Regions from separate parts of the Vreelandella vilamensis genome, predicted to be linked through region 2. Evidence: predicted binding sites of a transcription regulator. Region 2 holds the regulator's gene; the other holds the start of a gene.
The links. The regulator PhoB, encoded in region 2, activates phosphate uptake and scavenging genes when phosphate is short. The targets are predictions, from matches to a motif close to TGTCATANNNNTGTCANA.
Positions count from the first base shown of each region.

Region 1: the regulator PhoB is predicted to act here: its motif matches at 1,562-1,579, upstream of ppk1 (polyphosphate kinase 1).

Region 1 covers NZ_JARWAN010000001.1:64,417-70,520, reverse strand. The annotation lists gene elbB (isoprenoid biosynthesis glyoxalase ElbB) at 1-171, opposite strand, end outside; gene hemB (porphobilinogen synthase) at 497-1,513, shown strand; gene ppk1 (polyphosphate kinase 1) at 1,651-3,843, shown strand; gene QC823_RS00305 (LysR family transcriptional regulator) at 3,870-4,808, shown strand; gene QC823_RS00300 (ATP-binding protein) at 4,771-6,104, opposite strand, start outside.
Region 2 covers NZ_JARWAN010000016.1:9,605-15,708, forward strand. The annotation lists gene pstA (phosphate ABC transporter permease PstA) at 1-109, shown strand, start outside; gene pstB (phosphate ABC transporter ATP-binding protein PstB) at 103-912, shown strand; gene phoU (phosphate signaling complex protein PhoU) at 951-1,676, shown strand; gene cysZ (sulfate transporter CysZ) at 1,791-2,531, shown strand; gene phoR (phosphate regulon sensor histidine kinase PhoR) at 2,547-3,833, opposite strand; gene phoB (phosphate regulon transcriptional regulator PhoB) at 3,836-4,522, opposite strand; gene ubiA (4-hydroxybenzoate octaprenyltransferase) at 4,618-5,508, opposite strand; gene QC823_RS10535 (chorismate--pyruvate lyase family protein) at 5,546-6,085, opposite strand.

The sequences.
Region 1 (6,104 bases), on a different contig from region 2:
CACCTCGTGGGTCGCATGGTTAATCACGTGGAGCTGCTCGATGTCCGGGGCAAAGCAGCGATAGCCGATACCCAGTTGATCTAAGCGCAAAAGCGTCAGCGTGGTTTCATAAATTTCCGAGCCGTCAAAAACGCCGCAGCCGGCCAGAATCACCGCCACCTGTTTGGTCATGCTATACCCCTTTTTTATCGATACGATTTTTCAATACGGTTTCGCAATACAGCCTTGCAATACGGTTTTGCAATACAGTCTTAGTCGTCATTCTGAATACGGTTTGCCTATTGCGCTTCACTTTATGCAGTTTGCCGATTCTCCACAACATCGACTCTCCACAACATCGCTTTCGGCGCACACCTATCCCCTAACCCCATTCTCCCTCACGTGTTCCCCCAACGTGTTCTTGGCAACATTGCTCCTCAACATATTTTCCTCAACATAGGGCCTGATATACTCACTAAAAGCGATAACCTACTTTGATAACAGCGAGGAGAATGCCTTGAATACCCCGACACCGCGCCACTTTCCGGCCACGCGTATGCGGCGCATGCGCCGTGATGACTTCTCCCGCCGCCTGATGCAGGAAAACACCCTGACCCCGTCGGATCTCATCTTGCCGGTCTTTGTCTTAGAAGGCGAAAACCAACGCGAAGCCGTTCCTTCCATGCCCGGTGTTGAGCGCCTTTCGTTGGACCTTTTGGTTGAGCAGGCACGTGAAGCCTTTGCGCTTGGCATTCCGGCGTTGGCGCTTTTTCCGGTGGTGGGTTCAGCGCTGAAGTCGGAATTTGCCGAAGAAGCCTATAACGCGGGCGGCTTAGTGCAGCGTAGCGTTCGCGCGCTAAAAAAAGCGCTGCCGGAGCTCGGCGTCATCACTGACGTGGCGCTTGACCCCTATACCAGCCACGGCCAGGACGGCATCATCGACGAGCACGGCTATGTGTTGAATGACCGCACCGTCGATACCTTACTCAAGCAAGCGCTTTCCCACGCAGAAGCCGGCGCCGATGTCGTGGCGCCGTCGGATATGATGGATGGTCGCATCAGTGCGATTCGTCAGGTACTGGAGCAAGAGCACCTGCACAACGTCAAAATCATGGCTTACAGCGCCAAGTACGCCTCGCACTATTACGGCCCCTTCCGCGATGCGGTAGGCTCAGCGGGTAACTTAGGTAAAGCGGATAAACGCACCTACCAGATGGACCCGGCGAATAGCGATGAGGCCCTGCACGAAGTTGCGCTGGATCTCGCCGAAGGTGCCGATATGGTGATGGTAAAGCCAGGCATGCCTTACCTTGACGTGGTACGCCGAGTCAAAACCGAGCTTCACGCTCCCACCTTCGCCTATCAGGTCAGTGGCGAGTACGCCATGCACCGCGCCGCTTTCGACAACGGCTGGCTGGACGGCGATAGCGTCATGCTTGAGTCGCTTATGTGTTTCAAACGCGCCGGGGCCGACGGCATTTTGACCTATTTCGCGCTCGACGCCGCGCGTCTGCTTCGCCGCACTGAGGGGTAACACTGCTCGTTCACGTGCTTTATTGACCTCGCTCAACCCATACCCAAAGATGACAACGCGATGACACCCTTTTGTCATCTTTATCCGCCATACTGAAAGCATTGCTTTTTGTATATGTCTTTCGAGAAGGAACGGTAATGGATTCTCAAGCCTCAGACACATCCCCCAAACAAGGGGTCGACCCCGTCGTCACCGAAAACGAAGCGCCGTCACTACGTGTTAACCGGACACCGACCGGCGTACAAGCACGAGATAACCAAGCCGAAACCGATCTCGACGACCCCCAGCTTTACTTCAATCGCGAGCTTTCGCACTTACAATTCAACATTCGCGTGTTGGAGCAAGCACTAGACGAGGCACATCCGCTGCTCAACCGGCTGATGTTTTTGCTGATTTTCTCGTCCAACATGGATGAGTTCTTTGAGATCCGCGTGGCGGGTCTCAAGCACCAGATTGCGCTGGGTGATGACACCACCGGCGCTGATGGCCGCCTTCCCAAAGCGGTGCTAAGTGAGATTTCCCGCATCGCTCACGAGCAAATCACTCGCCAGTACCAGATTCTTAACGACACTCTTCTGCCCCAATTAGAAGCACTAGGGCTGCGGTTTCGTCGGCGCAACCAGTGGACTGAAGCGCAAAAAAGCTGGGTCCGTGCGTTTTTCAACGACGAAATCATGCCGGTGATCAGTCCAATCGGGCTTGATCCTTCGCATCCGTTTCCACGCCTGGTCAACAAAAGCCTTAACTTTATCGTCGAACTCGAAGGCAAGGATGCGTTCGGCCGTGCCGGTGGCATGGCCATATTGCCCGCGCCACGCTCACTACCGCGGCTGATCGCGTTACCTAAAGAGCTCAGCGAAGACGGCTTCTCGGAGTACGTTTTCCTTTCATCGATGATCCATGCTCACGCCGAAGAGCTCTTTCCTGGCATGCGCGTACGCGGCTGTTATCAGTTCCGCTTAACACGGAACGCCGACATGACCGTCGATCCGGAAGAAGTGTCTGACCTGGCCTCGGCGCTGCGCGGCGAGCTGTTAGCCCGCCGTTACGGCAGCGGCGTACGCCTTGAAGTCGCCAATAACTGCCCTGACGACCTCATCGACTTTCTGCTGCGCCAGTTTAGCTTGGAAGCTGAGGATCTCTATCGCGTGGAAGGGCCGGTCAACCTCACCCGCATGATGGCTGTGCTGGGGGATGTTGACCGCCCTGAGTTGCTCTATCGCCCTTTTATCCCGGGCATACCCAAAGCGCTTCGCAGTGGCAGCCTTTTCGATGCCATTCGCAAAAGTGATCTTTTACTCCACCATCCTTTCCAATCGTTTTCGCCGGTCGAAGATCTGCTCAGCGAGGCGGCGCGCGACCCGGATGTACTGGCCATCAAACAAACCCTCTACCGCACTGGCGCCGATTCCCCCATCGTCAGCGCCTTGGTGGATGCCGCAAGCCAGGGCAAAGAAGTCACGGTAGTGATTGAACTGCGCGCACGTTTTGATGAAGCCGACAACCTGCAGCTCGCCTCGCGCCTTCAAGAAGCCGGCGCCATCGTGATCTACGGCGTCATGGCCTACAAAACCCACGCCAAAATGCTGCATATCGTGCGCCGGGAAAAAGGCGCGCTGCGCCACTACGCGCATCTTGGGACTGGCAACTATCACTCCAAAACAGCCAAGCTATATACCGACTACAGCTTGTTCACCGCTAACGAAGCACTGTGTGCCGATGTCCATCGGGTGTTTCAGCAGCTTTCCGGAATGGGCCGCGCACGGCGAATTGATACGCTGCTACATGCGCCTTTTACCCTCCACGAGCGGCTCACCGAGATGATCGAGCGCGAAGCGCAAAACGCGCGCAAAGGCAAACGCGCGCATATTATTATCAAGTGCAACTCGCTGACCGAGCCTAGACTGATCAAATCGCTCTACCGCGCGTCGCAAGCAGGCGTTGAGTGTGACTTGATCATTCGCGGCATGTGCTGTTTAAAACCGGGCCTGAAAGGCGTTTCTGACAATATTCGCGTGCGTTCAATCATTGGTCGTTTTTTGGAACACACGCGCGTCTTTCATTTCCATAATGATGGCAAGCCAGAAATCTGGTGCTCTAGCGCCGACTTTATGTCGCGTAACATGTTCCACCGGGTAGAGACCTGCTTCCCGCTTCTGGACAAAAAGCTCGCCACACGGGTGCGCAAAGATTTGGAAACCTACCTGGTGGATAACTGCCAGAGCTGGCTGTTGCAACCCGATGGACGTTACTGCAAGCAAGATGCCGGTGACAGCGCCCCAATCAGCGCGCAAGAAACGCTGCTTTACGCTTACGCCACCAAAAGCTAGGCGCTTTAAAATGAATAAATATCACCATGATTGAGCTTCGCCACCTTCGCACTTTACTTGCGCTGCGCGAAACTGGCTCGCTAGTAGAAGCCGCTGAACGCGTCCACCTCACGCAGTCGGCGCTGTCGCACCAGCTAAAGGACCTGGAAAGCCGCGTGGAAAGCCCGCTTTTTGTGCGCAAAACCCGCCCGGTTGAGTTCACCCGTGCCGGCTTGCGCTTGCTCACACTCGCCGATCACGTACTCCCGGAAGTGCGCCGCGCCGAGCGCGATATTGCCCGGCTGAACGGTAGCGAACAGGGGCGCTTGCACATGGCCATCGAGTGCCATAGCTGCTTTCAATGGCTGATGCCAACGGTGGATTACTTCCGCGATCATTGGCCAGAAGTAGAGATCGATATTCCTAGCGGCCATCACTTCGACCCGCTCCCGGCACTTACCCGCGAGCAACTTGATCTGGTTATCACCGCGGACCCGCAGCCGCTTGACGGGATATACTATGCGCCGCTATTTCGCTATGAAGGGCTTTTAGCGGTTTCCCGCCAGCACTCCTTTGCGCAAAAAAACGCTGTCACGCCGCAAGAGCTCGCGGGGGAAACTCTGATTACCTACCCGGTGGAGCAATCGCGTTTGGATGTGTTTACCCACTTTTTAAACCCGGCCAACGTACGGCCAAAAGAGATTCGCACCGCCGAGCTCACGATTATGATGATGCAACTGGTGGCGAGCGGGCGCGGCGTGTGCGCACTGCCCAGTTGGGCGTTAACCGAATACTTAGAACGCGCCTACGTAAGCGCGGTTAAGCTTGGAGAGGACGGCGTGTGGAGCACCCTTTACGCCGCGATTCGCGAGGAGAGCCTGGAAGCGCCCTGGATGCAGGACTTTTTACGCACCGCACGCGAGACCTCGTTTGCGGTACTCTCCGGTATCAAGCCAGCGACTCACGACGCGGAATCAACAGCGTAAAGCGCGCGCCACCCAGTGCGGGGCTGATATCAACGGTCACACTGCCGCCATGACCCGACATGATTTTATGCACGATGGAAAGCCCAAGCCCATAGCCCCCGGAGCTACGCGTGCGGCTATCATCCAAGCGGGCAAAAGGCTTAAACACCTCCCCCCGCGACTCCACCGGCACGCCGGGGCCATCGTCTTCAACGTCAATACGCACCAGGTTGGGCTCATCCCAAAGGCGCACTTCTACCCGGGAGTAACCGTATCGACAGGCATTGCTGACCAAATTTTGCAGTGCGCGCTGTAAATAGCGCGGCTCGGCGAGCAGTTCAACGTCAGGGCCGGGCACAAGCGTCAGCGTTAAACCCTCATGCAGCGGCGCCAACGCGTCGATCACCCGCTCGGCCATCGCACGGCAATCCACGAGCGACATTTCCATTTCCGCGCCGTTGATGGTTTCGCCCCCCAAACGGGCATAGGTGAGAATCTCATCCACCAGGGTATCGAGTTCGGCGATATCAGCGTCGATTCCTTGCAGTTGCCGACGAATCGCGGGCTGCTCGGTCATGTCTTCGACCATCTGTACGGCAAAGCGGATCCGCGCTACCGGCGTACGCAGCTCGTGGGAGACCGCGCGAATCATCTCTTGCTGGCCGCGCAAAAGCGTCTGCACTTGGTTGGCCATGCCGTTAAAGGCCATCCCCACACGACCCAGAAAGTCACCGCTTTCCACTTTGACGCGGGTTTCCAAGCGTCCGCTGGCAATCCGTGTCGCGGCAAGTTCAAGACGCGCCATACGCGCTTCAATGCTGCGCATAATCAGGTAGATCACCAAGGTCAGCACCACCATCACCCCGATGAGGAGCGGCAGGTGCAAATTGAGTGGCAACACGTCACCGCGACGTATCGGGCCGGCTTCTAGCCACTGTACGGCATCTTCATCGGCGCCAGGCAAGGCGATAAGAAGGGTGACGTTAAAGTCCTCACCGTTTAGGCGAGTCACGGTTTGCCCTTGGGCGAGTTTAGCGCGCTGCGTTGCCGTCAACCCTTCTGGAAGCGAATCCCGCAGGTCCAGTGGCCAGCTGCCGCTACTCAAAGCGCCGACCTGCGTATTGCGCTCGGCGGCAGGAATTGCTGCCAGCTGCTCGGCGGCTAACGCAAGACTTGCGTACCACTGCTGATCACGCCACTCGGCAACACTGGCACTGATTAGCCACGGCGTCTCTTCAAGGCGCTTGCGCAGCCACCACGGCGATTTTTCCACCAACACCTTGCCTCGCTCAAGGCGGGCACGCTCGAAGTAACTCA
Region 2 (6,104 bases):
GCTGGTCTACGCGATCGCCCTGCTTTTGGTCTTCATTGTGTTAGTGCTTAATCTAACTGCCATATTGTTGCGTCATCATTTACGCCACCAACGGGGGCAGTCATGTTAGCGTCGCCAAACGTCTCGAATGCCGCTTACCTGACGCACTTTAGCGCTGCGCAAAGCTGCCTCAGTATTGAACGCTTTAGCCTCGCTTACGCGGGAAAAACCGCGTTGCGCGAGTTAACGCTTAACGTGCCACGCCACCGGGTCACGGCATTTATCGGCCCCTCTGGGTGTGGCAAGTCGACTCTCTTACGGGCGATCAATCGACTGCACGATTTAAACGAAAACGCCACCCACAGTGGCCGTATCACCTTTGAAGGTGAGGATATTTATGCCGATAACATGCATGTATCGGAACTGCGGCGGCGGATAGGCATGGTGTTTCAAACGCCAAACCCGTTCCCCATGTCGATTTACGAAAACGTCGCCTTCGGGCTGCGCTTGCAAAAGCGCATCTCTAAGCGTAAACGCGATGACATTGTTGAGTGGGCGCTTACCTCGGCGGCGCTCTGGGATGAGGTCAAGGATCGCTTACACAAATCCGCTTGGCAGCTTTCAGGCGGGCAGCAGCAGCGCCTGGTGATCGCCCGCACGCTCGCCGTACAGCCCGATATCTTGCTGCTCGATGAACCAGCCTCAGCGCTTGACCCGATTTCAACGCTCAAAATCGAGGAGCTGATTCGCAACTTGAAATCTCAGCTAACCTTAATACTTGTCACCCACAACATGCAGCAAGCCGCACGCGTCTCGGATTACACCGCCTTCTTACACGACGGTGAACTCATTGAGTACGGCCCGACAGACCAAGTCTTCACCAACCCGCACTTACAGCGAACGGAAGACTACATTACCGGCCGAATGGCATGACCCCCCTACCCCCCGATCACCACGATAAGGAGCGTTCCATGGATATCACCAGCGACAGCCACAGCCAACATATCTCGCGTCAGTTCAACCAAGAGCTGGAAGAGCTCAAAACCCACCTCATGGCCATGGGCGGCCTGGTGGAAAAGCAGGTAAGCGATGCCGTTACTTCTCTGCTGGAAGGCGATACCAAGCTTGCCATCAAGGTCCGCGACAGCGACCGCGAGGTTAACGATTTGCAGCTGCAAATTGACGACGAGTGTACCCGCGTGCTGGCGCGCCGCCAGCCCGCCGCCTCTGACCTCCGCCTGGTCGTCGCCGTCATCCGCGCCTCGTCTGATCTTGAACGTATTGGCGATGAAGCGAGCAAGATCGCGCGCAACGCCATTACCTTAAGCGAAAGTGGCGCGGCCGTACGCGGTTTGGTGGAGGTGCGCCACATCAGCGAGCACGTGCGCAAGATGCTACGTGATGCGCTGACCTCGTTTGCACGCTTTGATACCGACCTGGCGTTAGAAGTCGTGCGAGAGGACGAACTAGTGGATGACGAGTACGGCAGTGCGATGCGCTCGCTCATCACGTTCATGGCCGAGGATGCCCGCTCCATTTCCGCGGTACTCAGCGTGATGTGGGTGTTGCGGGCATTAGAGCGGGTGGGCGACCACGCTGACAACCTCGCTGAGCACGTCGTGTATTTGGTCAAAGGACTCGATATTCGTCACAGCAACCCGGAAACGCTTGAACAGCAAATGCAGCAGGGCAGATAACCCGAAAAAGCGAAGAGACACATCGCGGACGCGTTACGCTATTGCCATTATGGTCATATCCCGTATCTTATGGGCCGCTTTGCGGCCCGTTTTTTTGCCAGGAATACACCTTCTATGCTGAACGCCTTCACCGCCATCGCTCAGGGAACCTGCTGGGTTTACCGCCCCGGCATGCGGCGCTATATTTTTTTACCCATTGTGGTCAATTTTCTCGTCTACGCGACGCTACTCAGCGTGGTGTGGCAACGCTTTGAAGGGTGGCTTGGCTATTGGATGAGCTTGGTGCCCAGCTGGTTGGATTGGCTTGCCTGGCTGATTTGGCCGCTATTTTTCTTATGCTTGGTTGCCGTGGTGTTTTTTACCTTCACCGTGGTGACGAACTTGATTGCCGCACCGTTTTACGGCTTTCTTGCCGCTAAGGTGGAAGTCGCCGCCACCGGGCGCGAGCCGCTCGACGACCGCGGTCTAGCGAAAACCGCGATGGATGCCTTAGGACGTGAACTGATTAAGCTCGGGTATATTTTGCCGCGCGCTATTTTACTGTTTGTCATCAGCTGGATTCCGGGCTTGAACCTTTTCGCCCCGCTTTTGTGGGCGCTCTTTTCCGCCTGGGTGGCCGCCATTACCTACTTGGATTACCCCATGGATAACAACAAGGTGAGTTTTGCCGAGATGCGCCGGCGCCTCTCTGGCCGCTGGTGGCATAGCGTAAGCTACGGCGGGCTGGTTACGTTGATTACCTGGATACCCCTGGCGAACCTGTTTTTACTTCCCGGCGCAGTGGCTGGTGCCGTGTTGATGTGGGACGCCCACTACCGCACAGAAGCCATGACAGGCGGGGCTATCGTGCGTTAAAACGTCGTTTCGGGATTAGCAGGCAAGCCGCTCTTTGGGGAACACGCAGCGAAACAGGGCGCCTTCCCCAGGGTGGGAGTCAATTGAAAGCGTGGCGTCGTGGCGCAGTAGCACGTGCTTGACGATCGCAAGCCCGAGACCCGTGCCGCCAGTCGCAGTGCTACGCCCTTTATCCACGCGATAAAAGCGCTCGGTGAGGCGGGGAAGATGCACCGGGTCAATCCCTTCACCATCATCTTCCACGTCGATGCAGCCGCCGTCCCCCTCCATTTGCCAGCGCAGCGTGATGTGGCTATCCGGGGGGGTATAGCGCACGGCATTAAATGCCAGGTTGGAAATCGCGCTGCGTAACTCTTGCTCGCTGCCGATAAGCTTGGCGTCGCTCGCTATGTCGATCTCAAGGGTTTGCCGACCTTTTGACAACGCCAGTGCGTCTTCGCGCACGCCTTTCAATAACGCCGCGACATCGATTGGCTGGTGGTCCTCACCGCCCTGATCAATCTCCAGGCGCGAGAGCAGCAACAGGTCGTTGACCAAGTTCTGCATCCGCGTGGTCTGCGCCTGCATCTGCTCAATACCGCGGCCCAACCGCGGCGGCAGCTGTTCCGCTAAGTCGCCATAGGTTTCTAAGTAGCCGGAAATGACCGTCAGCGGCGTGCGCAGCTCATGGGAGACATTGGCCACGAAGTCGCGGCGCATCTGCTCTAAGCGATGCAACCGGGTAATGTCGCGGGCCATCACCAAGCGCTCGTCGTCGCCGTATAAGGTAATTTGATACTGCAGAATGCGCCGCTCATCGATGGGGGACGTGAGCGTTAGCGGCTCGCTGTAATCGCGGGAATTGAAGTAGCGGACAAAGCGCGGGTCGCGCAAAAAATTGGTAATGTGCTGGCCGCGATCATGTTTGATTTTCAGCCCTAACATCTTAGCCGCGGCGCTGTTCCACCACTCCAAATCCCCATGCCGGTCGAGCATCACCACGCTATCGCGCATGGCTTCTGAGGACTCTTGAATCCTGGCAAGCGTGGCGCGTAGGCGGTTTTGCGTGAGGCGTTGGCTTTTTTGGTAGCGGTAGAGACGGTCAAAAAGCTCGCCCCAAATCCCAGGGGCAGCCGGCGGTTCATCGTGGGGGGAGCGGATAAGCCAGCGGTGAAGCGCGCGCAGCTGGTAAAGGTGATACCCCAGACACCCCCCCAAGCCAACGGCCAAACCAAGCCCTGGCACACCCAAGAACGCCCCCAGTGTGGCACCTACCGCCGAGAGCCACACTAGACGCCAAATTTCACGGCTCCAAAGGCGCACGCCTACCCTCGCGCGGAGAAGCGGTAGCCTGTGCCGCGTACCGTTTGAATGAGCCGGTTATGCTCACCCAGCGCTTTACGCAGCCTTCGAATATGCACATCCACGGTACGCTCTTCGACATAGACATTGCCGCCCCAGACTTGATCAAGTAACTGGCCACGCGTGTAAGCGCGCTCTTGATGGGTCATAAAAAACTGCAATAACCGATACTCGGTGGGCCCCATATCGACCGATTTGCCATAAGAACTGACGCGATGGCTAGCAGGGTCCAGCAGTAACCCTTCAATTTCAATGGGGTCTTCCACGCCGCGCGGTGTGGTGCGTCGCAGCACGGCCTTGAGCCGAGCCACCAGTTCGCGCGGGGAAAACGGCTTGGTGATGTAATCGTCGGCGCCGGCTTCCAAGCCCTGGATTTTATTGTTCTCCTCGCCTTTGGCGGTAAGCATGATAATCGGCAACTCAGCGGTGGTTTTTTCACGCTTTAAGCGCCTGGCGAGCTCAATACCGCTAGTGCCCGGCATCATCCAATCAAGCAGCAAAAGATCGGGCTGGTGATCCACCACCATCGCGTGAGCATCCTGGGCATTATCCGCTTCAAGTACGCGATAGTCAGCCATTTCCAGGGCTACCGCGATCATTTCGCGAATCGGCGCCTCATCATCGACGATCAAAACGGTCTTGGCGGTCATTACAAGCCTCACGGTGCTTAAACGGAAAAGATCAACACGACATTTCGATGACGATCACACCATGACTTGATGACAATTACATGACACCTAGGGTTTTACCCCGCACTGGGCCACAAGCTCAAGGCGATTCCGGCGAAAACGACCAATCCCGACCAGTGGTTATTCAAAAACGCTTGAAAGCAGCGCGACCGTTCGCGGTGACGAATCAGCGCTTGCTGGTGCACGAAAGTCGCCGCCATGGCGGCGAGCCCTAGCCAGAAAAAGCCTCCTAGCGCCAAGCGCCAACCCACCGCCGCAAGCAGCAAAAGGGTCGCGAGCTGCAGCAGGCCGATGATCAAACGATCTGCGCGGCCAAACAGCACGGCGGTGGATTTAATGCCGATTTTAAGATCGTCGTCGCGATCCACCATGGCGTATTCGGTGTCGTAAGCCACCGTCCACAGCACGTTGGCAAAAAACAGCAGCCAGCCCTCCAGCGGCACGTACCCCAGCACCGCGCCGCACGCCATGGGGATCGCCCAGGAGAACGCTGCCCCCAAAAACACTTGCGGGAAGTGGGTATAACGCTTCATAAACGGGTAGATAAACGCCAATATCAGCCCGCCCAGGGAAAGTATAATGGTGAACAAATTGGTAAACAGCACCAGCACAAACGCAACCGCCACCAGCCCCACAAACAATAGCTGTGCCTCACGCTCGCTAATGCGCCCATTGGCCAGCGGGCGATCTTGAGTGCGTTTGACGTGCCCGTCGAAGTGACGATCAGCATAGTCGTTGACCACACATCCTGCCGCGCGCATGGCGTAAACCCCGGCAACAAAAATCACCAGCACATCGCGCCCCGGCACGCCTTGTGCTGCAATCCACAGCGCCCAGAGTGTCGGCCACATCAAAAGCCAGGTGCCAATCGGCCGGTCTAACCGGGTAAGGTGAAGAAAATCGGGCACGCGAGCCCAACCAATCGGCCGCAGTAGGGAACGGTCCATGCTTACCTCGTCTCAAGAAAACGCAAAAGCGGCTAGCCTAGCGCGAAGGCAGCGCCAACGCATCCGCCATGGCGGTTAAAAAGTACTCCTGCACCAGCAATGACAACCCAGCGTGCTGAAACCGCGACCGCCGCCCCCAGCAGCTGTCAACGGCGGCGAAACGCGGCGGCTGAGAGGTGACCTCAAGCGGGCCGCGCTTTAGGTCCGGCTGCTGAAACAGCCAGCTTCCCAGCGAGCGCTCCCCCAGCTGCTCCAGACGCTGACCACGACATTGCGCCAGCGGCGCCACCGTGCGCGCCACCACCCAGGGCGTACCGTCTAGGCACAGCGCCACTTCACGTCGCCACGCATAGCGTCGCTGCCCAATGCCAAGCGCCATGGCCTCATCGGCAAACGCAAACCCTATGCTCTGGCGCAGTAGCCGCACCCGAAACTTACGCCCTTCACCTGCGGCGATCAGCCGCGCGGTCAACGAGTCAGTAGACGCTACCCAGCGCCACCAAGGAAGCGACATGGCGGGGCGCGCCGCCGTAACCGGCAGCCAGCGCGCAATGGGCGCGCATGATTGCGTTTGCATTACACCAATATCCGGCAAA